2 regions of the Chromobacterium indicum genome follow, and region 1 is predicted to be linked to the other one. Evidence: riboswitches for the same ligand, from Rfam matches in the RefSeq annotation. Region 1 holds a riboswitch; the other holds the start of a gene.

What was found. Region 1 has a riboswitch for glycine ahead of gcvT (glycine cleavage system aminomethyltransferase GcvT). Riboswitches for the same ligand answer to the same signal wherever they lie in the genome.
Region 2: it holds a riboswitch for glycine, as region 1 does, so the genes downstream of both, VA599_RS00570 (trimeric intracellular cation channel family protein) here and gcvT (glycine cleavage system aminomethyltransferase GcvT) in region 1, are expected to answer to the same signal.

The regions. Positions count from the first base shown of each region.
Region 1 covers NZ_JAYFSJ010000003.1:211,866-223,395, reverse strand. The annotation lists gene VA599_RS05845 (CheR family methyltransferase) at 1-637, shown strand, start outside; gene VA599_RS05840 (protein-glutamate methylesterase/protein-glutamine glutaminase) at 634-1,710, shown strand; gene cheD (chemoreceptor glutamine deamidase CheD) at 1,707-2,318, shown strand; gene fdxA (ferredoxin FdxA) at 2,387-2,710, opposite strand; gene gluQRS (tRNA glutamyl-Q(34) synthetase GluQRS) at 2,815-3,699, shown strand; gene VA599_RS05820 (amino acid permease) at 4,033-5,316, shown strand; glycine riboswitch at 5,490-5,580, shown strand; glycine riboswitch at 5,595-5,693, shown strand; gene gcvT (glycine cleavage system aminomethyltransferase GcvT) at 5,735-6,823, shown strand; gene gcvH (glycine cleavage system protein GcvH) at 6,888-7,274, shown strand; gene gcvP (aminomethyl-transferring glycine dehydrogenase) at 7,443-10,295, shown strand; gene VA599_RS05800 (class I SAM-dependent methyltransferase) at 10,586-11,146, shown strand; gene VA599_RS05795 (putative bifunctional diguanylate cyclase/phosphodiesterase) at 11,365-11,530, shown strand, end outside.
Region 2 covers NZ_JAYFSJ010000001.1:92,112-103,641, forward strand. The annotation lists gene VA599_RS00560 (SCO family protein) at 1-237, shown strand, start outside; gene VA599_RS00565 (TIGR02117 family protein) at 247-936, opposite strand; gene VA599_RS00570 (trimeric intracellular cation channel family protein) at 1,147-1,761, opposite strand; glycine riboswitch at 1,913-2,010, opposite strand; glycine riboswitch at 2,015-2,100, opposite strand; gene VA599_RS00575 (DUF3141 domain-containing protein) at 2,166-4,772, opposite strand; gene VA599_RS00580 (GNAT family N-acetyltransferase) at 4,905-5,444, opposite strand; gene VA599_RS00585 (LysR substrate-binding domain-containing protein) at 5,488-6,429, opposite strand; gene VA599_RS00590 (FMN-dependent NADH-azoreductase) at 6,537-7,145, shown strand; gene VA599_RS00595 (substrate-binding periplasmic protein) at 7,201-8,013, opposite strand; gene VA599_RS00600 (substrate-binding periplasmic protein) at 8,010-8,786, opposite strand; gene VA599_RS00605 (substrate-binding periplasmic protein) at 8,913-9,719, opposite strand; gene VA599_RS00610 (aldehyde dehydrogenase) at 9,961-11,448, opposite strand; gene VA599_RS00615 (VOC family protein) at 11,493-11,530, opposite strand, start outside.

The DNA of each region.
Region 1 (11,530 bases):
CAATGCGCTGACCACCAATCTGACCTCGTTCTTCCGGGAGTCCCATCATTTCGACATTCTGCGCGAGCACGCCCGGGCGCGCCGGAAAAGCGGTGAAACGCTCAGGGTGTGGAGCGCGGCTTCGTCCACCGGGGAGGAGCCGTACTCGATCGCCATCATCTTGCTCGAACTGTGGCGGGAGGCCGGCGGCGGGGCCTTTCAACTGCTGGCGTCCGATATCGATACCAATGTGTTGCAGCAGGCTGCGCATGGCGTTTATGCCAGAGATCGGGCCGAGAAGGTGTCCGACGCCCAGCTCCGGCGATATTTCGACAAGGGCGTGGGCCGCAACGAGGGCATGATCCGGCTCAAGCGGCAGGTGAGGGACGCGGTGTCCTTCTTCCAGTTCAATCTGGTGGCGCCAAGCTGGCCGGATATCGGCCGTTTCGACGCGATCTTCTGCCGCAATGTGATGATCTATTTCGACAAGCCCACCCAGGCGGCTATCCTGAACCGGCTGGCAGCCTGCCTGAGGCCGGATGGTTTGCTGATGCTCGGGCATTCGGAAAGCATCACGCACCTGACCGACGCCTACGCCGGGTGCGGCAGAACCACCTATCGGCTGGCGCGCCCTGGCGCAGGGGAGGAGGGCGAATGAGCGCGGCGGGCAGGAAGATACGGGTGGTGGTGGTCGACGATTCTGCGCTGGTGCGCAGCCTGCTGACCGCCATCGTCAACGAGGCGCCGGACATGGAGGTGGTGGCGACGGCGGCCGATCCCATCATCGCCCGGGAGAAAATACGGGAAACCAATCCCGACGTGGTGACGCTGGATGTGGAAATGCCGCGGATGGACGGGCTGGAGTTCCTGCGCCGCCTGATGCGGCTGAGGCCGACGCCGGTGCTGATGATCTCGTCCTTCACCGATGCGGGATCGGAAACCACGCTCGCGGCGCTCGAGATCGGCGCCGTCGATTTCATCCACAAACCGGCCAACGACATCGCGCGGCATATGCAGGAATACGCGGAGGACATACGCGAGAAGCTCAGAGCGGCCGCCGAGGCCAGGTTGAGACAACCACGCCGCTTCCTCCCGCCGAGGTCGGCGAGGAGGATGGGAGTGGCCGCGCCGCTGAGAAAGGATGTGCTGGTATTCGTCGGGGCCTCTACCGGAGGAACCGAGGCGATCAAGGACTTTCTGATGGGCATGCCGGCCGATGGACCGCCCATTCTGATCGTTCAGCACATGCCCGAGCATTTCACTTTCACTTTCGCGATGCGCCTGGACAGGCTATGCCCGATACGGGTGAAGGAGGCTGAGGAGGGCGAGGCGGTGCGGCCCGGGGTCGCCTACATCGCGCCGGGCCACTCCCACATGCGGGTGGCCCCGGCCGCCGGCGGCGGTTACCGGATCGCGCTGGACCAGGGGGAGAGGGTCAACCGCCATCGCCCGGCGGTGGATCCCTTGTTCGAATCCGCGGCCAGGCTGTTGGGCAAGAAGGCCATCGGCGTGATCCTCACCGGCATGGGCAAGGACGGCGCGGAAGGCTTGTTGCAGATGCGCCACGCCGGCGCCGCCACCTTCGGGCAGGATGAGGCCAGCTGCGTGGTATACGGCATGCCGCGCGAGGCGTTCAAGATAGGCGCGGTGATGCATGTGCATCCTTTGAGCCGGTTGGCGGAAAAGGTGGTCGAGTGCCTGCAGGGCCACGCCGAAGGGGCGATTACATGAGCCATGCCGATCCGGCGCCCAGCTACAGCCACCAGTACTACGACAAGCATTTCCAGATCATGGCGGTCAAGGTGTTTCCCGGCGAGTTCCACGCCACCAACCAACCCAGGCTGCTGGTGACGCTGCTGGGTTCTTGCGTATCGGTATGCCTGAGCGACCGCCTCTCCGGCGTGGCCGGCATGAACCACTTTTTGTTGCCCGAAGGCTCGCTGGAGCTGGGTTCCGGCGCGTCTGCCGCCCGCTTCGGCGTCAACGCGATGGAGTTGCTGATCACCGACATGCAAAAGCTCGGCGCGATGCGCAACCGGTTGGAGGCCAAGATTTTCGGAGCCGGCAATGTGCTGGACGGCATGACGATGGTCAGGGTGGGGGAGCGCAACAGCCATTTCATCCGCACCTACCTGGCCAACGAGCAGATTCCCATCTTGGCCGAGGATTTATTGGGGGAGTACGCGCGCAAGGTGTATTTCTTCACGGAGACGGGCAAGGTGCTGATCAAGAAATTGAAGCGCACCAGCGCGGCGATCAAGCAAGAGCAGCCGTATCGCGGCCGCATCGTGGATCAGAACGAAGGAGCCAGGACCGGCGACATCGATCTGTTCATCTGAGCCGGCGAGCGGGCCCGGAACGAAAAAGGCGGCCGGAAGGCCGCCTCTGGTTTTGAGCGGAATGCGGGTTAGCGTTCCAGATGGGGCAGCTTGTCCTTCACGTCGGCCCAGTCCGCGTGGTCGGGCAGCGGATCGATGCGCTCGACGATGCTAGGCCAGTTCTTGGCCAGTTCCGCGTTGAGCGCGATGAATCCTTGCTGGTCCTTGGGCACGTCGTCTTCAGCGTAGATGGCGCTGACAGGGCATTCAGGCACGCACAGCGAGCAGTCGATGCACTCGTCCGGGTCTATCGCCAGGAAGTTGGGGCCTTCGCGGAAGCAGTCGACCGGGCAGACCTCGACGCAGTCGGTGTATTTGCATTTGATACAGGCATCGGTTACAACGTACGCCATTCGTGTATCCTCAGTAAGGCTGGATCGTGATTCGGGATAATCGTCATTTTAGCGGTAAATTTCCTTTCTGACGCTCCGGCAAATTCCTCAAGATGTCCAATGCGATCTACCGGGGCCGTTTCGCCCCCAGTCCCACCGGCCTGCTGCACGCGGGCTCGCTCAGCACCGCCGTCGGCAGCTACCTGGAAGCGCGCAGCCGCGGCGGCGAATGGCTGCTGCGGATGGAGGATCTGGATCCGCCACGCGAGGTGCCGGGCGCGGCCGACGACATCCTGCGCACGCTGGAGGCTTTCGGCTTCGAGTGGGACGGCGAGGTGGCGTACCAGAGCCGCCGCCATGGCTTGTACCGCGCCGCGCTGGAACGGTTGGCCGCCTCCGGCCAAGCTTACGCCTGCTGCTGCACCCGCAAGGAAATCGCCGCGCATGCCCGGCGCGGCTTGGATGGCTATGTTTACCCGGGCACCTGCCGGCGCGGCTGCCCCGGCGGCCGCGAGGGCCGGGCCTGGCGTTTGGCCGTGGCCGAAGGGGAGCGGGTGGTGGACGACAGGCTGCAGGGCGCGTACCGGCAGGACCTGGCGCGCGACATCGGCGATTTCGTGTTGCTGCGCGCCGACGGCTTCTGGGCCTATCAACTCGCGGTGGTGGTGGATGACGCGGAGCAGGGCGTCACCGACATCGTCCGCGGCGCCGATCTGCTGGTGTCCACGCCGCGCCAGCTGGCGGTTTACGACGCGCTCGGCCTGCCCGCGCCAGGTTATTGCCACCTGCCGGTGCTGACCAACGCAGCCGGCGAGAAATTGTCCAAGCAGACGCTGGCGCCGGCGATATCGACTGGCGATGCCGCGCGGCAGTTGCGCGCGGCGCTTGAGCTGCTGGGCCATGTCCCGCCGGCGGGTTGCGAGAGCCTGGACGATCTGTGGCGCTGGGCGGCGGCGAATTGGTCATTGAGCCGCGTGCCGGCCGGCCCCTTGCAACTTCCTCATTCCTGACGATTTTCCACGTTAATGACATAAGCATCTGCCTGCTAACGGTTTTTTGATGAAAAAAATCGTCAATGCGACATGTTTTTACGTCAAAACTGTGTTTTAATGCGCCCTTTTTTTGGCGCGGCGGCAGGCCGCACCCGGTTGCGGCGCAGCCGAGCGTTCTGGCTTCGGCTATCTTGAAGCCATGGCCCATAGGCCTGTCGATGCGGTTTTGACCTTTTCCGCATGTCTGACGCCGGGTGTGACTATCCCGGCGCGCGATGCTTTCGTTCCCACGGAGAGTCAGGTTTGAACGAAAACAGTTCCACTCAAAAGAAGGGCTCGCTCGGAGTCTGGATGTGCACCGCCCTGGTGGTGGGCAATATGATAGGCTCCGGCGTTTTCCTGCTACCGGCCTCGTTGGCGCCGTTCGGCGGCGTGTCGATGCTGGGCTGGCTGCTGACCTCCTGCGGCGCCATCTGCCTGGCGCTGGTGTTCGCCCGCCTGTCGGCCATTCTGCCGCGCGAGGGCGGACCTTACGCCTACATCCACGCGGGCTTCGGCGATTTCGCCGGCTTTTGGATCGCCTGGGGCTACTGGATCGCGCTATGGGCCGGCAACGCCGCGCTGGCGGTGGCGGCCACCAGCTATATGCAGGTGTTTTTCCCGGTATTGGGGCACAACGAGCCGCTGGCGGGGGCGGTCGCCATCGGCCTGATCTGGATCGTCACCTGGATCAACAGCCGCGGCGCGCGCAGCTCCGGCGTGGTGGCGGTGGTGACCACGCTGCTGAAGCTGCTGCCGTTGGCGGCGGTCACCTTCATCGGCTTCTTCCATTTCCAGCCGGAAAACCTGGCATTCAATCCGCACAACAAGCCGCTGCTGTCTTCGTTGTCCGCGACAATGGCGCTGACCTTGTGGGCCTTCCTCGGCCTGGAGTCGGCATCGGTGCCGGCCGGCGACGTGGTGGAGCCGGAGAAGACCATCCCACGCGCCACCGTGATCGGCACTTTGCTGGCCACCGTGCTTTATATCTTGTCCACGGTGTCGTTGATGGGCCTGATGCCGGCGGATACGTTGGCGGCTTCGCAGGCGCCGTTCGCCGACGCGGCCAAACTGATGTGGGGCGACTGGGGCTACTGGCTGGTGGGCTTCGGCGCGGTGGTGTCCTGCTTCGGCGCGCTCAACGGCTGGAGCCTGATGCAGGCGCACGTGCCGGCGGCCGCGGCCAAGGATGGCCTGTTCCCCAGCCGTTTCGACCAGCGCAACGCGGCCGGCGTGCCCATCTTCGGCCTGGTGCTGTCCAGCGCGCTGGTCACCATTCTGATGGCGATGAAGTATGCCGGCGGCGACAGCGGCGTGAAGATCTTCGAGTTCATCATCCTGCTGGCCACCGCCACCACGCTGTTGCCGTATGCCTTCTGCTCGATGGCGCTGATCGCGATCATGCTGATGCGCGGCAAGGAGTTCTCGCCCAAGGATTACGTCGCGCCCGGCTTCTTCGCCGGCATCGGCTTCGTCTATTCGCTGTGGGCGCTGTACGGCTCCGGCGCCGACATCGTGATGTGGGGCATGCTGCTGTTGCTGATGGGTCTGCCCATCTATGTCTGGCAGTTGAAGGAGCGGTTCGCTGGAGATTGACCGGTGTCCCGATGAGCGAAAAAGCGCAGCGCGATAGCCTGCGCTTTTTTCGTTTTCGAACCATTTTGATGCATGAAAATGAGCGGTTTTTTTCCTTGAAAAACATTTATCCAGACTGTTTGATATAGAAATAATATTGGCTTGCCAAGGCCCGGATATTGACACCATAATCGCCGGATCATACAGGAGAGAGCGGCTTTTCGGCCGCCGCCGAAGGCGCAAGCGCACCCGCAATCGCTCAGGCAAAAGGACTGTATCATCGGGCCGGCGGCAGCCGGTTCGCGCAATCTGGAGAGCGGCGCCCGCGCGGCGTCCACCGAAGGGGCTAACGGCTTATCCGGCCGGAAAATCTCAGGTGCAGGGACAGAGGGGTGTGGTTGATAGAGGATATCCACACTTTGCTCGAAGGAACCGCGCCATGACGGCCCCGAAACGTACTCCGCTGTATGAAGCCCACCTCGCCGCCGGCGCCAAGATGGTCGATTTCGCCGGTTGGGAAATGCCCATCCATTATGGTTCCCAGCTGAAAGAGCATGAGATTGTCCGCACCGACGCGGGCATGTTCGACGTTTCCCACATGACGGTGGTCGACATCACCGGCTCCGACGCCAAAGCCTGGCTGCAAAAACTGATCGCCAACGACGTTGCCAAGCTCGGCTTCGAGGGCAAGGCGCTGTATTCCGGCATGCTGACCCCGGAAGGCACCGTCGTCGACGACCTGATCGTCTATCTCACTTCCTACGGCTACCGCATGGTGGTCAACGCCGGCACCACCGAAAAAGACTTGGCCTGGATGGAGAGCCAGAAGGCCGGCTTCGACGTGGCGCTGAAGGTGCGCCGCGATCTGGCGATGCTGGCGGTGCAGGGCCCGCAAGCCATAGACAAAGTCTGCGCCGTGAAGCCGGAACTGGCCGACGCCATCCGCGCGCTGAAAGTGTTCCAGGGTCTGCCGCAGGATGAATGGTTCTATGCCCGCACCGGCTATACCGGCGAAGACGGCCTGGAAATCATGGTTCCGGCCGACCAGGCCATCGCTTTCTTCAATCAACTGCAAGCCGCCGGCGTTTCTCCCATCGGCCTGGGCGCGCGCGACACGCTGCGCCTGGAGGCCGGCATGAATCTGTACGGCCACGACATGGACGAGACCGTGTCGCCGCTGGAAGCCGGCATGGGCTGGACCATCGCCTGGGAGCCGGCCGAGCGCAAGTTCAACGGCCGCGAGGCGCTGGAGGCGCAAAAGGCCGCCGGCGTGAAGATGAAGCAGGTGGGCTTGGTGCTGGAAGGCCGCGGCGTGCTGCGCGAAGGCCTGAAGGTGGTGGTGGAGGGCGTGGGCGAAGGCGTGATCACCAGCGGCACCTTCTCGCCGACGCTGAAGCATTCCGTCGCCATCGCCCGCGTGCCGGCCGCCACCGGCGCCGCCGCCCAGGTGGATCTGCGCGGCACGCTGACCGATGTGCGCGTGGTGAAGATGCCTTTCGTGCGCAACGGCAAGAAAGTTTTCGAATAATCGGGCAGCGCCTTGAGGCGACTGCCGTCACCATTGATCTGATCTTAAGCTGGAGAACTTCAAGATGAGCAACATTCCCGCCGAACTGAAATACGTCGACAGCCACGAGTGGCTGCGCCTGGAAGCCGACGGTTCCGTCACCGTGGGCATCACCGCGCACGCGCAGGAATTGCTGGGCGACATCGTCTTCGTCGAGCTGCCGAAAGCCGGCGAGAATCTGGCAAAGGATGAGCAGGCCGGCGTGGTGGAGTCGGTGAAGGCCGCTTCCGACGTCTACTGTCCGATCGCCGGCGAAGTGCTCGCCGTCAACGAGGAGCTGGAAGGCGAGCCGGAGCTGGCCAACAGCGATCCGTACGGCGACGGCTGGTTCTTCAAGATCAAGCCGGCCAACGCCGCGGATCTGGACGGCCTGATGGACGCCGCCGCCTACGCCAAGGAAATCGGCGCCTGATGTGATACGCCCCTGGTCGTCAGACAGGGGCTTTTTTTTGGCTACGAAAACCACGGAAAACACGAAACAGGCAAACGTGCGATATTGCTTCTTTGACGGGGCTCTGCGCGCTTGACGCCATGCAGTTCGTGTTCTTTCGTGGTTTTCGTGGCAAAAGAAAGGTTTTGTATGTCTCTTGCTGCACTCTTCAATCGCCACGAATTCATCGCCCGCCACATTGGCCCGTCCGACGCCGAGCGCGCCGAGATGCTGGCCGCCGTCGGCCTGCCGTCCATCGACGCGCTGGTCGACCAGACCCTGCCGGCCGACATCCGCCTGAACCGCCGCCTGGATCTGCCCTCGCCGCAGCCGGAAGCCGAGGCGCTGGCCGCGCTGAAGGCGGTAGCGTCCAAGAACGTGGTCAACAAATCCTTCATCGGCCTGGGCTACTATCCGGTGCTGACGCCCACCGTCATCCTGCGCAATGTGCTGGAGAACCCGGGCTGGTACACCGCTTACACCCCGTACCAGGCCGAGATCGCACAGGGCCGTCTGGAAGCATTGCTGAACTTCCAGCAGATGGTGATAGACCTGACCGGCCTGGAAATGGCCAACGCGTCGCTGCTGGACGAGGCTACCGCCGCCGCCGAGGCGATGGCGATGGCCAAGCGCGTGTCCAAGTCCAAATCCGTCAGCTTCTTCGTCGATAGCCGCGTGTTGCCGCAGACGCTGGACGTGATGAAGACCCGCGCCAAGTACTTCGGCTTCGAGCTGGTGCAGGGCCATCCGGAAGAGGCCGGCAACGGCGACTACTTCGGCGCGCTGTTCCAGTATCCGGGCGAAGCGGGCGATCTGATCGACCTGACCCCGCACATCGCTGCTATCAAGTCCAAGGGCGGCGTGGTCGCCGTCGCCGCCGACGTGATGGCGCTGGTGGCGCTGAAGTCGCCGGCGGAAATGGGCGCCGACATCGCCCTGGGCAATACCCAGCGCTTCGGCGTGCCGATGGGCTTCGGCGGCCCGCACGCAGCTTACTTCGCGTTCAAGGACGAGATGAAGCGCTCGGCGCCGGGCCGCATCATCGGCGTGTCCATCGACGCCAAGGGCAAGACCGCGCTGCGCATGGCGTTGCAAACCCGCGAGCAGCACATCCGCCGCGAGAAGGCCAATTCCAACATCTGCACCAGCCAGGTGTTGCTGGCCAATATCGCCGGCCTGTACGCCGTTTACCACGGCGCGGAAGGCGTGCAGCGCATCGCCGCCCGCATCCATCGCCTGGCCGCCATCTTCGCCCACGCGGTGAAAGAGGCCGGCGGCAAGCTGGTCTTCGACCGCTTCTTCGACACCGTGCAGGTGGACGCCCCCAAGGCCGACGCCATCTACGCCGCCGCGTTGGCCGCCGGCTACAACCTGCGCCGCGTCGGCAAGACCGTGCTGGGCGTGGCCTTCCATGAGGCCGCCACCGAAGCCGACTTGGCCAAGCTGATCGAGCTGTTCACCGGCAAGCCGGCGGATATCGCCGCCTTGGACGCCGCTGCCCAGGACGCCATCCCGGCGGCGCTGAAGCGCGAATCTGCCATCCTGACCCACCCGGTGTTCAACACCCACCATAGCGAGCACGAGATGCTGCGCTATATGAAGAAGCTGGAAAACCGCGACCTGGCGATGAACCACTCGATGATCTCGCTGGGCAGCTGCACCATGAAGCTGAACGCCACCAGCGAGATGATCCCGATCACCTGGCCGGAATTCGCCAATATGCACCCGTTCGCGCCGCGCGAGCAGACCGTCGGCTATCTGCAGCTGATCGAAGGTCTGCAAACGCAGCTGAAGGCGATCACCGGCTTCGACGCGATCTCGATGCAGCCCAACTCCGGCGCCCAGGGCGAATACGCCGGCCTGTTGGCGATCAGCCGCTACCATGAGTCGCGCGGCGAAGGCCACCGCGACATCTGCCTGATCCCGCAGTCGGCGCATGGCACCAATCCGGCCACCGCGCAGATGATGAATATGCAGGTGGTGGTGGTGAAGTGCGACGATGCCGGCAACGTCGACGTGGCCGATCTGAAGGCCAAGGCCGAGCAGCACGCCGCCAATCTGGCCGCGCTGATGATCACCTATCCGTCCACCCACGGCGTGTTCGAGCAGGGCATCAAACAGATCTGCGAGATCGTTCACGCCCACGGCGGCCAGGTCTACATGGACGGCGCCAACCTGAACGCCCAAGTGGGCCTGACCCGTCCGGCCGACATCGGCGCCGACGTGTCGCACATGAATCTGCACAAGACCTTCTGCATCCCGCACGGCGGCGGCGGACCGGGCATGGGGCCTATCGGCCTGAAAGCCCACTTGGCGCCGTTCATCGCCAACCACGTGGTGGCACCGGTGCCGGGCGCGGTGGAAGGCCAGACCGCGGTGTCGGCCGCGCCGTTCGGCTCGGCCTCCATCCTGCCGATCTCCTATATGTACATCGCGATGATGGGCGCCGAGGGCATGAAACAGGCCACCGAGAACGCGCTGCTGTCGGCCAACTACCTGGCCACCCGCCTGGCCGAGCACTTCCCGGTGCTGTACACCGGCGCCAATGGCCGCGTCGCGCACGAGTGCATCATCGACCTGCGCCCGCTGAAGGCCGCCTCCGGCGTGACCGAAGTGGACGTGGCCAAGCGCCTGATGGACTACGGCTTCCACGCGCCGACCATGAGCTTCCCGGTGCCAGGCACGCTGATGATCGAGCCGACTGAGTCCGAGCCCAAGGCCGAGCTGGACCGCTTCATCGCGGCGATGGCTTCCATTCGCGCCGAGATCGACCAGGTGCAAAGCGGCGCATGGCCGGCGGACAACAATCCGCTCTGCAACGCGCCGCACAGCAAGGCCGACATCGCCGGCGACTGGAACCGCCCGTACAGCCGCGAGCAGGGCCTGTTCCCGCTGCCTTATGTGCTGGAAAACAAGTTCTGGCCGAGCGTGAACCGAATCGACGACGTCTACGGCGACCGCAACGTGGTATGCAGTTGCCCGGGCATGGAAAACTACGCGTAACCGCCTGCCGGCCTCGTCGGTTCAGCCTCAACCCGCCGGTTTTAGCCGGTGGGTTTTTTTATGTCTGATAAATGTGTAAGGGTAAATACTTAGAAATAATAACTAAGTAGTCATACGTTCGTGTGCGAACTATCACTAAGGGGGATGCAAAGCGGCCTGCGGGGATGGCGCGCAGGCGCATATCTGGGGCAAGAGACAAGCGGGAGTGAGTGGAAATGTGTGTCGCTAATTTTGATGCTTTCTATCGCGGAAACGACTCCTTTTACGGTGACAGGCCGGCGCTGTCGCTGATGTATTTCCTGGAGAAGTACGGCGTGGGCGGAGGCGGCAGGGGGCTGGACCTAGCTTGCGGCCAGGGACGCAACGCGCTGTACCTGGCGAACCGGGGATTCTCCATGTTCGGCGTGGACGAGTCGTCCGAGGCCGTGTCCAAGATGGGCGAGCAGGCCGATAGGCGGCGCCTGGATGTCAGCGGCAAGGTGGTCAATCTGACTGAGCTGGAAATCGAGCCGCAGCGTTACCGCATCATTGTCGCCTATACCGCGCTGGACCATGTCGACGCCGCCGCCGGCGAGCGGCTGGCCCAGGCGATGATGGAAGGGCTGGAGCCGGGCGGCTATCTGTTCGCCGCGGTGTTCATGGTGGACGACCCCGGCTGCGCCGGAACGGGCGGGGACGTCAGCGAGACCGCGGCTTATGTCCGCCACTACTACCAGCCGGGCGAGTTGCGCGACCAGTTTTCCGGATTGACGCCTCTGGCTTACCAGGAGGAGTTCGCGCTGGATCTCAGCCATGGGCATCCGCACCATCACAGCATGGCCAGGCTGTTCGCTCATAAGCAGGCCGCCTGAGCGCGCGATCGCAAACCAAGAAAACAGGGCGTCAGCCCTGTTTCTCATTGCGGGAATGCATAGCGGGAATGCGCATCGGGCCTGGATCGCCCGAGCCTGATTCCCCGATGAGCAAAAAACGCGTCAGGAAATGAGACGTGTTTGTTACAATGGCAAGCGCCCGCGATGGCAGTCGCGCGGCGCTTTTTTGATGAATAAATAAAAGGTTAGCGGCGGACATGCCGATAAGAAGCGTACTTTCCTGGCAGGGGGGCGACCTGGAACTGCTGGAGGCCTTGAGCCTGCCGGTATGGATTTTCGATATCGACCACAAGCGGGTGTTCTGGGCCAACGAGGCCGGGCTGCAGGTGTGGGGAGCGGCCAGCCTGCTGGAATTGCAGGCGC
Region 2 (11,530 bases), on a different contig from region 1:
GAGCACGGAATCCGGGCGCGGAACTGGCTGCTCGCGGTCGGCAAGTCGGATGAAGACACCCGCGGCGTCGCCGCCGCGCTGGGCATACGCCATCGGCGGCTGGAAAGCGGCGAGATCAACCACTCCACCCGCATCGTGGTGACGGACCCGCAGGGCAGGATCGTAGCCTCCACCGAGGATATCGGCCCCAAGCCCGATCCGGTGGTGGTCAAGGCCCTGCGCGCGCTGCTCAAGTAAGGGAGGCGATCACTTTTCCAGTTGCCAGAACAGCGGCTGGACGAAAGGGGACCACCGCGCGGTGCGCACGCCGGCCTCGGCCAGCGCGTCGCGCGTCCATTGGTTGCAGGTGACGATGGGGTTGTAGCGGCCATGGGCGGGGTAGAAGGCGTCGTTGTCGCCGTAGTGATAACCCTTTTCCTGTCGTGCCTGGCCGTTGGCGTCAAAAGGCGCGCTGCGGCGGATGAAGTCAACCAGCCGGCGGTATTGTTCTGGACTGAGCAGAATGCGCCGGGTGTCTTTGCCTTCCGTCGGCTGGGGCAGGTATTCCACGTGCAGCACGCTTTGGTCGAAAGCCAGCGCGGCCAAGGCTTTGCCGGCGCTCAGGTCTTCCCAGTTTTGAATGGTCAGGAAGAATACCTTGCTGCCCCAGCCGATGGAGATATAGGGCGAGCGCGCGTATTGATCGGGGCGGCGGATGTGTTCCGGAGGAAAGGCGGCGGACCAGTCCATCGCGTCGGTTTTGACCGGCATGATCAGGCTGGTGTGCACGCCATTGCTGTCCAGGTAGATGGGTATGCCGCCTGCGGGCGGCTGCCAGCTGCGGTTGGCGGGCAGCCAGCCCAGCGCCAGCGCGGCGAGCAGGTAGCAGATCAGTAGCGCGGGAATAACCAGCAGCAGGCGCAGAAGGTGGCGAAAGGCGATGCCGGAAATGTGCATGGTGTTGGCGAGCTTGTCGGGTATCGGATATCAGGGGAATCTTATTTACCTTGGGTTGCGGTGGGCTGTCAAATATCCATTTTCATTTCCCTGGCTGGAGTTTGGGACGCGCGCGAGGAAAGTGACATCCATGGTTGGGCATGGTTGTGGCGCAGCGCTGACGGCTGGAATGCGAAACACCCCGCTAGGGCGGGGTGTTTGTCTTGGGGCTCAGTGGTGGTCGTGCCGGTAGGCGAACACCGGAAGCTGCCATTCGCGCCACAGCGCGACTAGGCGCAGCGCCAGGCCGAAGGCGAAGCTGGCGATCACGTTCCAGTCATGGGGCATGGCCAGATGGTTGAGGCCCAGGTACAGGATGGCCACCAGCAGCGACACGCTGGCGTACAGCTCGCGGCGGAATACGATGGGCACGCGGTTGCACAGCACGTCGCGCAGAATGCCGCCGGCGATGCCGGTGATCATGCCGGCCATTACGATGATGACCGGGTGGTAGCCCATGCCCAGCGCCACGTCGCAGCCGATGATGGTGAACGCCACCAGGCCCAGCGCGTCCAGGATCAGGAACAGGCGGTTCAGATGGCGCATATAACGGGCGACCAGGACCGCGGCCAGGCCGCCGGCCACCACCAGCAGCACGTACTCCGGATGCTGGGTCCAGCCTATCGGGTAACGGCCCAGCACGATGTCGCGCACGGTGCCGCCGCCCAGCGCGGTGAGGAAGGCGATGACGGCTACGCCGAAAATGTCCATGTGGCGGCGGCCGGCCGCCAGCGCGCCGGTCATCGCTTCCGCGGTGATGGCGATCAGGTAGATCAGGGTCAGCATGATGAAATCTTATGGGGGTGGAACGATGGAATGCCAGCCGGAGCGATGGCGCGCGGATGACGGAAAACGGAAATGAGGCGCGAAAGGCTCGCGCCGAGGCATGGATGAGCGGACAAGGCAAACTCCTGGACGGTTTCCGGGTTGGGTAACAGCCTCTCCCCTTGTCCTTTTACCTGAGAGTTGCGCGGCCTTTGGCCGCTTGCCCCTTCGGTGGGCCGCGCGGGGCGGCCTCTCTCCAATCGGCTTGAATCGATACTGCGCTGCGGTACGTTTGCCTGAGCGATTATGGGAGCTTGCGTCTTCGGCGGGGGCGCGGCCCCTCTCTCCCGCAGAACCGGAATATTAGCTTTCGCTATTGCAATAGTCAATGCGGGAACCGAGTCGCCCCGGCTCCCGCGCATGGCTTAGGCCTTGCCCCGCTTGCCGGGCGCGGAAGCGGCCGGCGGCGTGCCTGGAGCCTGGCCGTTGGCCTTGCCCGCAGGCTTTTTCGCGGCGCTCGTCCGCGTGGCCGGCTTGGCTATCGGCTTGATTTCCTCCGATGTCGGCTTCGGCGCGGCGGGCTTGGCGGTTGTTGCCGGCGTTTTGGCTGCCGGCGAGGGTTTTGCCGTGGCCGGTTTGCTTGCCGGAGTGGTCTTGCGCGCTGCCGGCTTGACGGTTTTGGCCGATGGTTTGGCGGCGGATGCAGGCTTCGCCGGGGCAGCTTTGCTTGTCGCGGCCTTCGCGGAAACGGTTTTGCCGGAGACGGGCTTGGCCACGGGGAGCGAAACGGCGGGGGCGGCCTCGACTGGGACCGGCGAGAGGACCGCAGGCTCCGCTTCAGCCCGAGCTGCGGGAGAGGCGGCGTGGATCGCGGCGTCGAGCTCCAGCGTCTTGGCCACCTCATTCAGCCGCGACTGGTGCTCGGCCGGAATGGGACCGTTCAGCGCCATCAGATCGCGAGCCAGCAGCCAGGCCTGATGGCGGCGACGAGCATCCGGCAGCAGCAGAGGCAGGCCGCGCAGCGCGCGCGGCGCGTCCAGCCGTACCAGCGCCACCTGATGTCGGACGATGTCCTTCAATTGCATCAGCGTCAGCGGATACTCGTGGCGCACGTCGCGCATCACCCGGCGGATGGCGTTGAACGGCCGTTCGTCCACCACGCCGATGCCGATGCTGACGTAAAGCAGCAACCGCACGAAGCCGTCGGCCAGCGTGCCTTGCTCGAAGCTGGGGTCCAGCGCTTCGCGCTTCAGGCGCGCCAGTTCCCGGGTTTCCCAGGTCAAGGCTTGGTTGCGCGGCTCGCCGGCGGGGGCGACGCCGACCAGCGTGGCGAGCTGCGGCGATTCGTAGACGGCGCGGAACAGCTGCTCCTGCGCGGCGTCGCGCAGGTCGCGGTAGTGGTCCAGCGACTGAACGATGAAGCCGGACAGCTGTTCCTGCCACAGCCACAGCGGATTGTCCGCCGCGACGGGCCGGCGTTGCTCGCGCACCTTGGCGGCGAGGTCCGGTAGCCACCACAGCCACGGGTTTTTCGGCGAGACCAGCGTCCGCTCCAGGCGGGCGGGGTGCAGCTCGCGCAGCAGGCGGGCGCTGGCCTCATTGCTGGCGGCGCGCAGCGCGGGGGAGACGTAGCGGTCGTACACGCCTTGGTTGATCTCGGACACGCGCTTCACCACTTCGAACGCGCGCTCGTCGTCGCGGCCGTCGTCCAGCGCCAGGATGTCGGACACCTCGCGCGCTTCGAAGCGGATGATGTAGCGGCCTTCGATGTATTCCTGGCCGGGCGCGTCGGGCGCGATGTCGTCGATGACGGCCTCGTACAGGCCGGGAGCCAGCACGTCGATCAGGTCCAGCGCGCTGGCGAATTCGCTGTGCTCTTTGTTGGCGACGCCGGCGGAGACGAAGATGCCGAGATGGCCCACCTTGTTGTGCAGGCAATAGACGATGGTCTGCTCGTTATTGCGGATGTCCTCGGCGCTGTCGTACAGGTCGGCGATCCAGTTCAGCGCTTGCTGCGGCGGCGTGATGTTATCGCCCCAGGATGCGAACACCATGATGGGCGAGCGGATGTTGCGCATGTCCACCCGTGCCTTGCCGTCATGGCTGGTGATCTTGCCGTGGACCAGCTCGTTGCCGACAAACAGCTTCTGGGTGATCCATTCCATTTCCGCCTTGTTCAGCAGGTAATGGCCGCCCCACCAGCGTTCGAAGTCCAGATAGCGTTGCGGCTCGGTGTCGATCTTGGCGTACAGATTGTAGGACTTCTTCCACAGGGTATTGGCCGGATCCAGCTTCTCGAAGTTCTCGACCAGATGGGCTCCGTCGAAATGGCCGTTGCCCAGGTCGCCGGCCAGCGACGCGGTCCAGGTGCCGCCGTTCAGGCCGCCGGCGTAGCGCATCGGGTTCTTGCCGCGCACGCCGGCCCAGTACGACAGCGGCGATCCGGCCAGCAGGATGGGGCCGACCAGTTCCGGCGCCACCGACGCCAGCATCGCCAATGCCCAGCCGCCCTGGCAGTTGCCGATCACGAAGGGCTTGCCGTCGCTGTCCGGGTGCAGCTCGTTGACGCGTTTGAGGAAGTGTCCTTCGGCCTTGGCCACGCTTTCTATGGTCTGGCCTGGCACCGGTTGGGGGAAGAACATCACGAAATAGCAGGGATGGCCCTGTTGCAGCGCGATGCCGATCTCGCTGTCCATCTTGAAGCCGCCGATGCCCGGCCCATGGCCGGCGCGGGGGTCGATGACGACGAAGGGGCGCTTGGCGGGATCGGTGGGCGGGCAGTTGGCCGGCGGCTGGATCGCCGCCAGCGCGTAGTTGGCCGGATCGGGCAGCTCACGGGCGTCCATGATGATCCGGTAGTCGAAAACCAGCACCGGAGGCTTGCCGCTTTCGCAGTGCTCCAGGTAGGCTTCGCCGCGGCGGTACAGCGTGTCCCAATACAGGATGCCGCGCTGGCAGGCGTCCAGCCAGTAATCAAACAACGGTTGAGGGAACGGGAACTTCCCGCCTTGAACTGCAGCAGTTGACCACATTGCAACCCCTTGTTCTTGAACGGTAGGAAAAGACGCGACGGCTCATCGCGAGCCATGGCCGTCACTGTACTCGTTATCTGCTGCGATGCAATAAATGCGAATGGTCTGGCGGCGATATGTGGCGCGCAGCCATCAATTTGTTGCAGCGCAAACAGAGGTTCGAGTCGCGGCGGCCGCTTCCAGTTCCTTGACCATCACCACGCTGGCGTAGGCTTTGTCCGGCCATTGCAGCGGCGCTTCGACGCGGTAGCCGCGCTTGCCGTAGCGTTCTACCAGATGGGTGGCGGGTTCGGCGGTGTCCAGGCGGATGCGGCGATAGCCCTGGAGGCGGGCCCAGTCCTCGGCGGCGTCCATCAGCCGCGAGCCCAGTCTTTGCCCTTGCCAGGCGGGATCGACGGCGAACTGCATCAGCACCGCTCCGTCGGTTTGGCGGAATTGCGGACAGGGCGAGGCGGGCCGCGGATGATGCACCGTAACGGTGCCGACCAGCTCGTCTCCATGCCACGCCAGCAGGCAGTAGCCGCCGGTGATGCGGCGGCGGGTGACGGCCGCGCTTTGATCCACCGCGGTGTAACGCAGGCCCATCGCGGCCAGCTGGGCATAGGCGCAGTGCAGCAGGGCGGTCAGTTGTTCGATCGAGTCGGTTTCGGCCAACGGGCGCAGCGTGAACATGTCTTCAATCATCCGGTACGGGAAACCTCGACTGAAGCAATTGTCATGCCGGGCGGATGTCGGCGCGCTGCCAGTCGCCGGCCATTTCCTCGCTGATCAGCTGTTCCGAGACGAAGTCGATGAAGGCGCGCACCGCCGGCGACAAGCCGCGGCGGGTGGGGAAGGCGGCGTGCAGGATGCCCCAGGGAAAGTCGTACTGCGGCAGGATGTGCCGCAGCCGTCCGTCCGCCAGCGCCTGGTGGCAGACGTTGGCCGGCAGCGCGGCGACGCCGATGCCGGCGATGGCGGCTTCCAGCAGCACGATCATGTCGTCGGTCATCAACCTGGGCGTGTCCAGGTGGATAGTGTAGCTCTGGCCGACATTGTCCAGCAGCACCCATTGGCCGCGGCCGTCCGGGCGGCTCATGGCCAGCGCGGGCAGGGAGGCCAGCCGTTCCGGCGTTTTCGGCTCGCCGTGGCTTTCCAGAAAGGCCGGACTGGCCACCAGGATCACCCGGCTCCGGCCCAGCCGGCGCACCACCAGGCTGGCGCTGTCTTCGATCACGTTGCGGACCCGGATTGCCACGTCCACGCCTTCTTCTATCAGGTCCACCCGGCGGTTGGTGGCGTCGAGGATCACCCGCACCTGCGGGTGGAGCGCCAGAAAGCGGGGCAACGCGGCGCTGAGCATGGTTTTGGACAGCAGCTCCGGGCAACTGACGCGGATCAGGCCGCGCGGCTCGGCGCTGCTGTGCAGCACCGTCTCGTCGGCCGCCTCGGCCTCGGCCAGCATCGCCTGGCAGTGCTGGTAGTACTGGCTGCCGATTTCGGTCAGCGACAGCCGGCGGGTGGTTCTTTGCAGCAGACGCACGCCCAGCCTGGCTTCCAGCTCGGCTACGCGGCGGGACAGCTTGGACTTGGGAATGCCCAGCACGCGTCCGGCGGCCATGAAGCCGCCGTGCTCGACGACTTTGGCGAAGTACAAGAGATCGTTCAGGTCCTGCATGATTGTTTCATTGATGGAACAATGTTTCCGATTTTAACAGTCTAGTCCTGATTGTTCTGGATATCTATCATCCACTCATCGCAATCGAACCCCGAAGGACCCAGACCATGAAACTGCTTCACCTCGACTCCAGCATCCTGGCCGACAACTCCGTCACCCGCGAATTGTCCGCCGTCGTCGCCAACACCCTGCGCCAGCGCCACGCCAATGTGGAAACCAGCTACCGCGACCTGGCGGCCAACCCGATCGCCCACCTGTCCGGCGAAATCGTCGGCGCGCGTTTCGCGCCCGAATCCGACTGGACCGCGACCCAGCGCAGCGAGGCCGCGCTGAGCGACCAGCTGATCGAGGAATTCCTGGCTGCGGACGTGCTGGTCATCGGCGCGCCGATGTACAACTTCTCCATCCCGACGCAGCTGAGAAGCTGGATCGACCGCGTGTTCGCCGCTGGCCGCACTTTCAAGTACACCGAAACCGGCCCGGTGGGCCTGGTGAAGGACAAGAAAGTGGTGTTGGTGTCCGCCCGCGGCGGCGTGCACAGCGGCGAGCAGGGCAGCCTGATGGATTTCCAGGAAGACTACCTGGTGAAAGTGCTGGGCTTCCTGGGCGTCAGCGATGTGGAAATCATCCGCGCCGAAGCAGTCAATATGGGGCCGGACAAGCGCGCCACCTCCATTCACATGGCCAAGGAGGCCATCGCCAAGCTGGCGCTGTAATACCGGCTGGCCATGAAAAAGCCCGGCTTTCGAGCCGGGCTTTTTTGCGTCCATGTCATTCCAGCGGCTGCTTCAGCACTTGATCCACGCTGGCTTCGCTCAAGTAGCGGCGCAGGATCGCGCGCAAGGCGCCGTCGCGGTACATCTTGCGCAGCTCCTGGTGCCAGAGCTCGGCGGCGGCCGGCGTGAACCGCGCCTTGCTCAGCGCGATGGAGCCGGCGATGGTTTCGCCGTCGGGGAAGAAGTCGCGCGCGTTGACCAGTTGCTCGGCGTGGTGGGCGCGAAACCATGGATCGTAGCTGATGGGGTGCGCGAGAACGACGTCCACCAAACCGTTGACCAGCATGCGGTACAGGTCGTCTTCGCTTTCCGCGATCACCAGCTTGTGTTGCTGGGCAAGGTCGTTCAGCAGCCGATCCTGGGCGGGGCTGTGGCGATAGCCGCGTATCGCTCCCCAGCGCAGAGAGGGGGACTTGAGCAGATCGTCTAGCGAATCGGCCCGGTTGGAACGCGGCAGCAGCACCATGTTCTTGCTGTGGTTGTAGGGATACAGCCACAGATAGCGCTGGCGCTCCGGCGTGATCAAGGTAGAGGAGCCGATGTCAGCCAATCCAAGCTCCAGTTGCTTGAGCGCGCGGATGCGCGGGTAGTCGGCCTCCGCGCGGATCGGGCAATCCAGCCGCCGCGCCAGCTCGCGCACCAGGTCGACATCGTAGCCCTTTCCCTGGTGGTAGGCGACGCCGAAATCATAGTAGGCGATGGCCAGCGGTCCCTGCGGACAGGCGGGATTGCCAGCCTGGGCGGTTAGCGGCAGGAGGAGCGGAATCAGCCAGCCGGCCAGGCGCTGTAGGAAGGGGGTGCGCATCATTCCAGCGGCTTCTGCATCATCTGCTTGGCGGCGCTCTCGTTCAGATAGCGGCGCAGGATGTCGTACAGGCTGCCGTCCTGATACATCTTCAGCAGCTCCTGATGCCATTTCTCGGCGGCGGCGCGGCCGAAGCGCGCCTTGCTCAGCGCCAGGCCGCTGGCGACCATGTCGGTTTCCGGATACAGGTCCAGCACCACGATCTGGCCGGCGTTGGGCAGCACGCGCAGCCAGCGTCCATAGCTGAACGGTTGGGCGAAAATCGCGGTGACCACGCCGCTGCTCAGCATCTTGTACAGATCGTCCTCGTCAGTGGCGATCACCACTTTGCGCTGGGCGTTCAGTTCTTCCAGCAGCTTGTCTTGCGAGGGGCCGTGATGGTAGCCGCGTATCGCTCCCCAGCGCAGCGCCGGGTCTTCGCGCAGCGCGGCCAAGGTTCTGGCCTGGATGACCGGGTTCAGCAGCACCATGTTCTTGGTGTGGTTGTATTGGTAAATCCATGAGTATTGCAACCGGTCCGGCGAGGCCAAGGTGGAGGGGCTGACGTCTATCTGCCCGCTGGACAGCATTTTCAGCGCGCGCAGCCGGGGCAATTCGGTCTCGCTGGCGATGGGGCAGCCCAGCCGGCGGGACAGCTCCCTGACCATGTCCACATCGTAGCCCTTGCCGTCGCGGTAGGCGGCGCCGATCTTGTAGTAGCCGATCTTGAGCGGGCCGTTGGGGCAGGCCGGGTTGGCCGCGGCCAGGCAGGTCGCGGAGAGCAGCAGGGCAAGCACGGGTGGAATGTTTCGCCGCATTTCGTATGTCACCTCTGAATATTGCTTCTTCTACCCCTGGGCATATCGCTGACACACCGGTTTTCATTGCCGCCGCAGGCCTGGGCGTGGACGGCTTGGCCATCGTCAGAGAACCGGCGCGCGCAACAGGTAGTCTGTGGTTTCCTCGCTCAGGAAGCGGCGGAATATCTCGCGCAGGCTTCCGTCGCGGTACATTTTTTTCAGTTCCGCATGCCAGAGTTCGGCCGCCGACTCAGGAAACCGTTTTTTGCTGAGCGCCACGCCGCCGGCAGTCGCTTCGATATCGGGAAACAGATCCAGCACGACGACTTGCTTGCGGATGCTGGGGGCTTGAAGCCAGTCGTCATAACTGGTCGGATGCGCAAGCGCGCCGGTGATCACGCCTGTAGTCAGCATTTTGTACAGATCATTTTCATCGATGGCCGTCACCACCTTGTTTCTCTTCGCCAGCTCGGCCAGCAACTGGTCCTGCATCGGGCTGAATTTCCAGCCGCGGATCACGCCCCATCGGAGCTTCGGATCGCTGGGTAAGGCGGTCAGAGTGCGGGCCTGCACTTCCGTGCGCAGCAGCACCATGCTTTTGCTGTGTTTGTAAGTGTAGATCCAGGCGTATTGGAGGCGGTCCGGCGTGGGGGTGGCGGAGGTGGCGATGTCGATTTCGCCGATTTGCAGCAGCTTGAGGGTGCGGATCCATGGAAAGACGCTTTCGTTGGCGATGGGGCAGCGCAGGCGGCGCGCGATTTCGCGTATCAGGTCCACGTCGTAGCCTCGTCCATCGTGGTAGGCCAGGCCATATTCGTAAAATCCCACTTTTAGCGGCCCGGAGGGGCAGGCGGGATTGCTTTCCGCCGCATGGGCAAAGGACGTTAGCCATAACAGGCCGACAAGGGCAAGTCTGTAGATTCGCTGCATGCTAACGCGCCATCCGGAAGTCTTTGATTTCAATCATAGCCGCGCTGTCGGCGGCTGCTACCCCCGGCTGGAGGCGATAAGGGCGCTTGCAGAGCCTGGCGCGGCGGCTTTTGGACGGGCTAAGCGGAAAAACAGGCGGGGCGGACGATCCGCGATGCGGCGCGGCCGGCTTGGGGAGGGCGCCATCCGGCGCGGGCGGGACAGGCCGCCGGCCGGGACGGAACCCGGCCGGCGTGGAGGGTTACAGCTTGATCAGCGTGCTCTTCAGCTCGGTGTATTTCTCCAGCGCGTGCAGCGATTTGTCGCGGCCGTTGCCGGACTGCTTGTAGCCGCCGAAGGGGAAGTTCATGTCGCCGCCCTCGTCATAGCAGTTCACCCACACGGTGCCGGCGCGCAGGCGGCGCGACACCTGGTGGGCGGTGCTGACGTTGGAGGTCCACACCGCGGCCGCCAGGCCGTAGGCGGTGTCGTTGGCGATGCGGATGGCGTCGTCCAGCTCGCTGAAGGTGATCACCGACAGCACCGGTCCGAAGATCTCCTCGCGGCAGATGGTCAGGTCGTCGCTCGGGCAGTCGAAGGCGGTGGGCTCGATGAACAGGCCCTTGTCGGTGTGCACGGCCTTGCCGCCCAACAGCAGGTTGGCGCCTTCGCTCAGACCCTTGTCGATGTAGTTCAGCACCTTGCGGTACTGGATCTCGTCGACGATGGCGCCCATGCTGGTGGCCGGATCGAGCGGATCGCCGGGGAAGAAGCCGGCGGCGGCTTTCTTGAACTCCTCGAGGAAGCGCTCCTTGATGTCCTTGTGCACCAGCACGCGGGAGCCAGCGGTGCAGACCTCGCCCATATTGTAGAAGATGCCGCTGGCGGCGGAACGCGCGGCGCGGGCCAGGTCCGGGCAGTCCGGCAGGATGATGTTGGGCGACTTGCCGCCCAGCTCCAGCCACGCCCGCTTCAGATTGGACTGGGCGGCGTAGCCGGCGATCAGCTTGCCCACATTGGTGGAGCCGGTGAAGGCGACGCAGTCGACGTCCATGTGCAGCGCCAGCAGGCGGCCGGTGTCGCCGGCGCCGGGCAGCACCTGGAAGATGCCGTCCGGGATGCCGGCCTGTTTGGCCAGCGCGGCGACGCGGATCGCGGTCAGCGGCGATTTCTCCGACGGCTTGACGATGACGGCGTTGCCGGCGGCCAGCGCCGGGCCGAATTTCCAGCTCGCCATCAGGATCGGGAAGTTCCACGGCACCACCGCGGCCACCACGCCTATCGGCTCGCGGGTCACCAGGCCGACCAGCTTGGGATCTACCGGCACCACTTCGCCGCCCACCTTGTCTATCGCCTCGGCGAACCATTCCACGCAGTAGGCGGAGGCCGGAACGTCGACGGCGGTGGTGTCGCCGATGGGTTTGCCGGCGTCCAGCGTTTCCAGCAGCGACAGCTCGTCCTCATGTTCGCGGATCAGCGCGGCGAAGCGCTTGAGCACGGCGGCGCGCTTGAGCGGCGCGAGTTCGGACCAAACGCCGGATTCGAACGCGCGGCGGGCGGCCTTGACCGCGGCCTCCACGTCGGCTTCGCCGCAGTGGGCGATCTCGGCCAGCTTGGCGCCGTTGGCGGGGTTGACGCAATCGAAGCGCTTGCCCTCGGCGGCGTCGCGGTATTCGCCATTCACGAAGGCGCGGCCTTCAATCTTCAGTTCTGCTGCAAGTTGCTTCCATTCGGCGTGACTGCGGGCCATGCTGCTCTCCTCGTCGAGTGATGTTGTTGAGCGGAATTAAGCTTTCAGGCTGAAACGGGACTGCAAAGTTCGATCAGCGCGC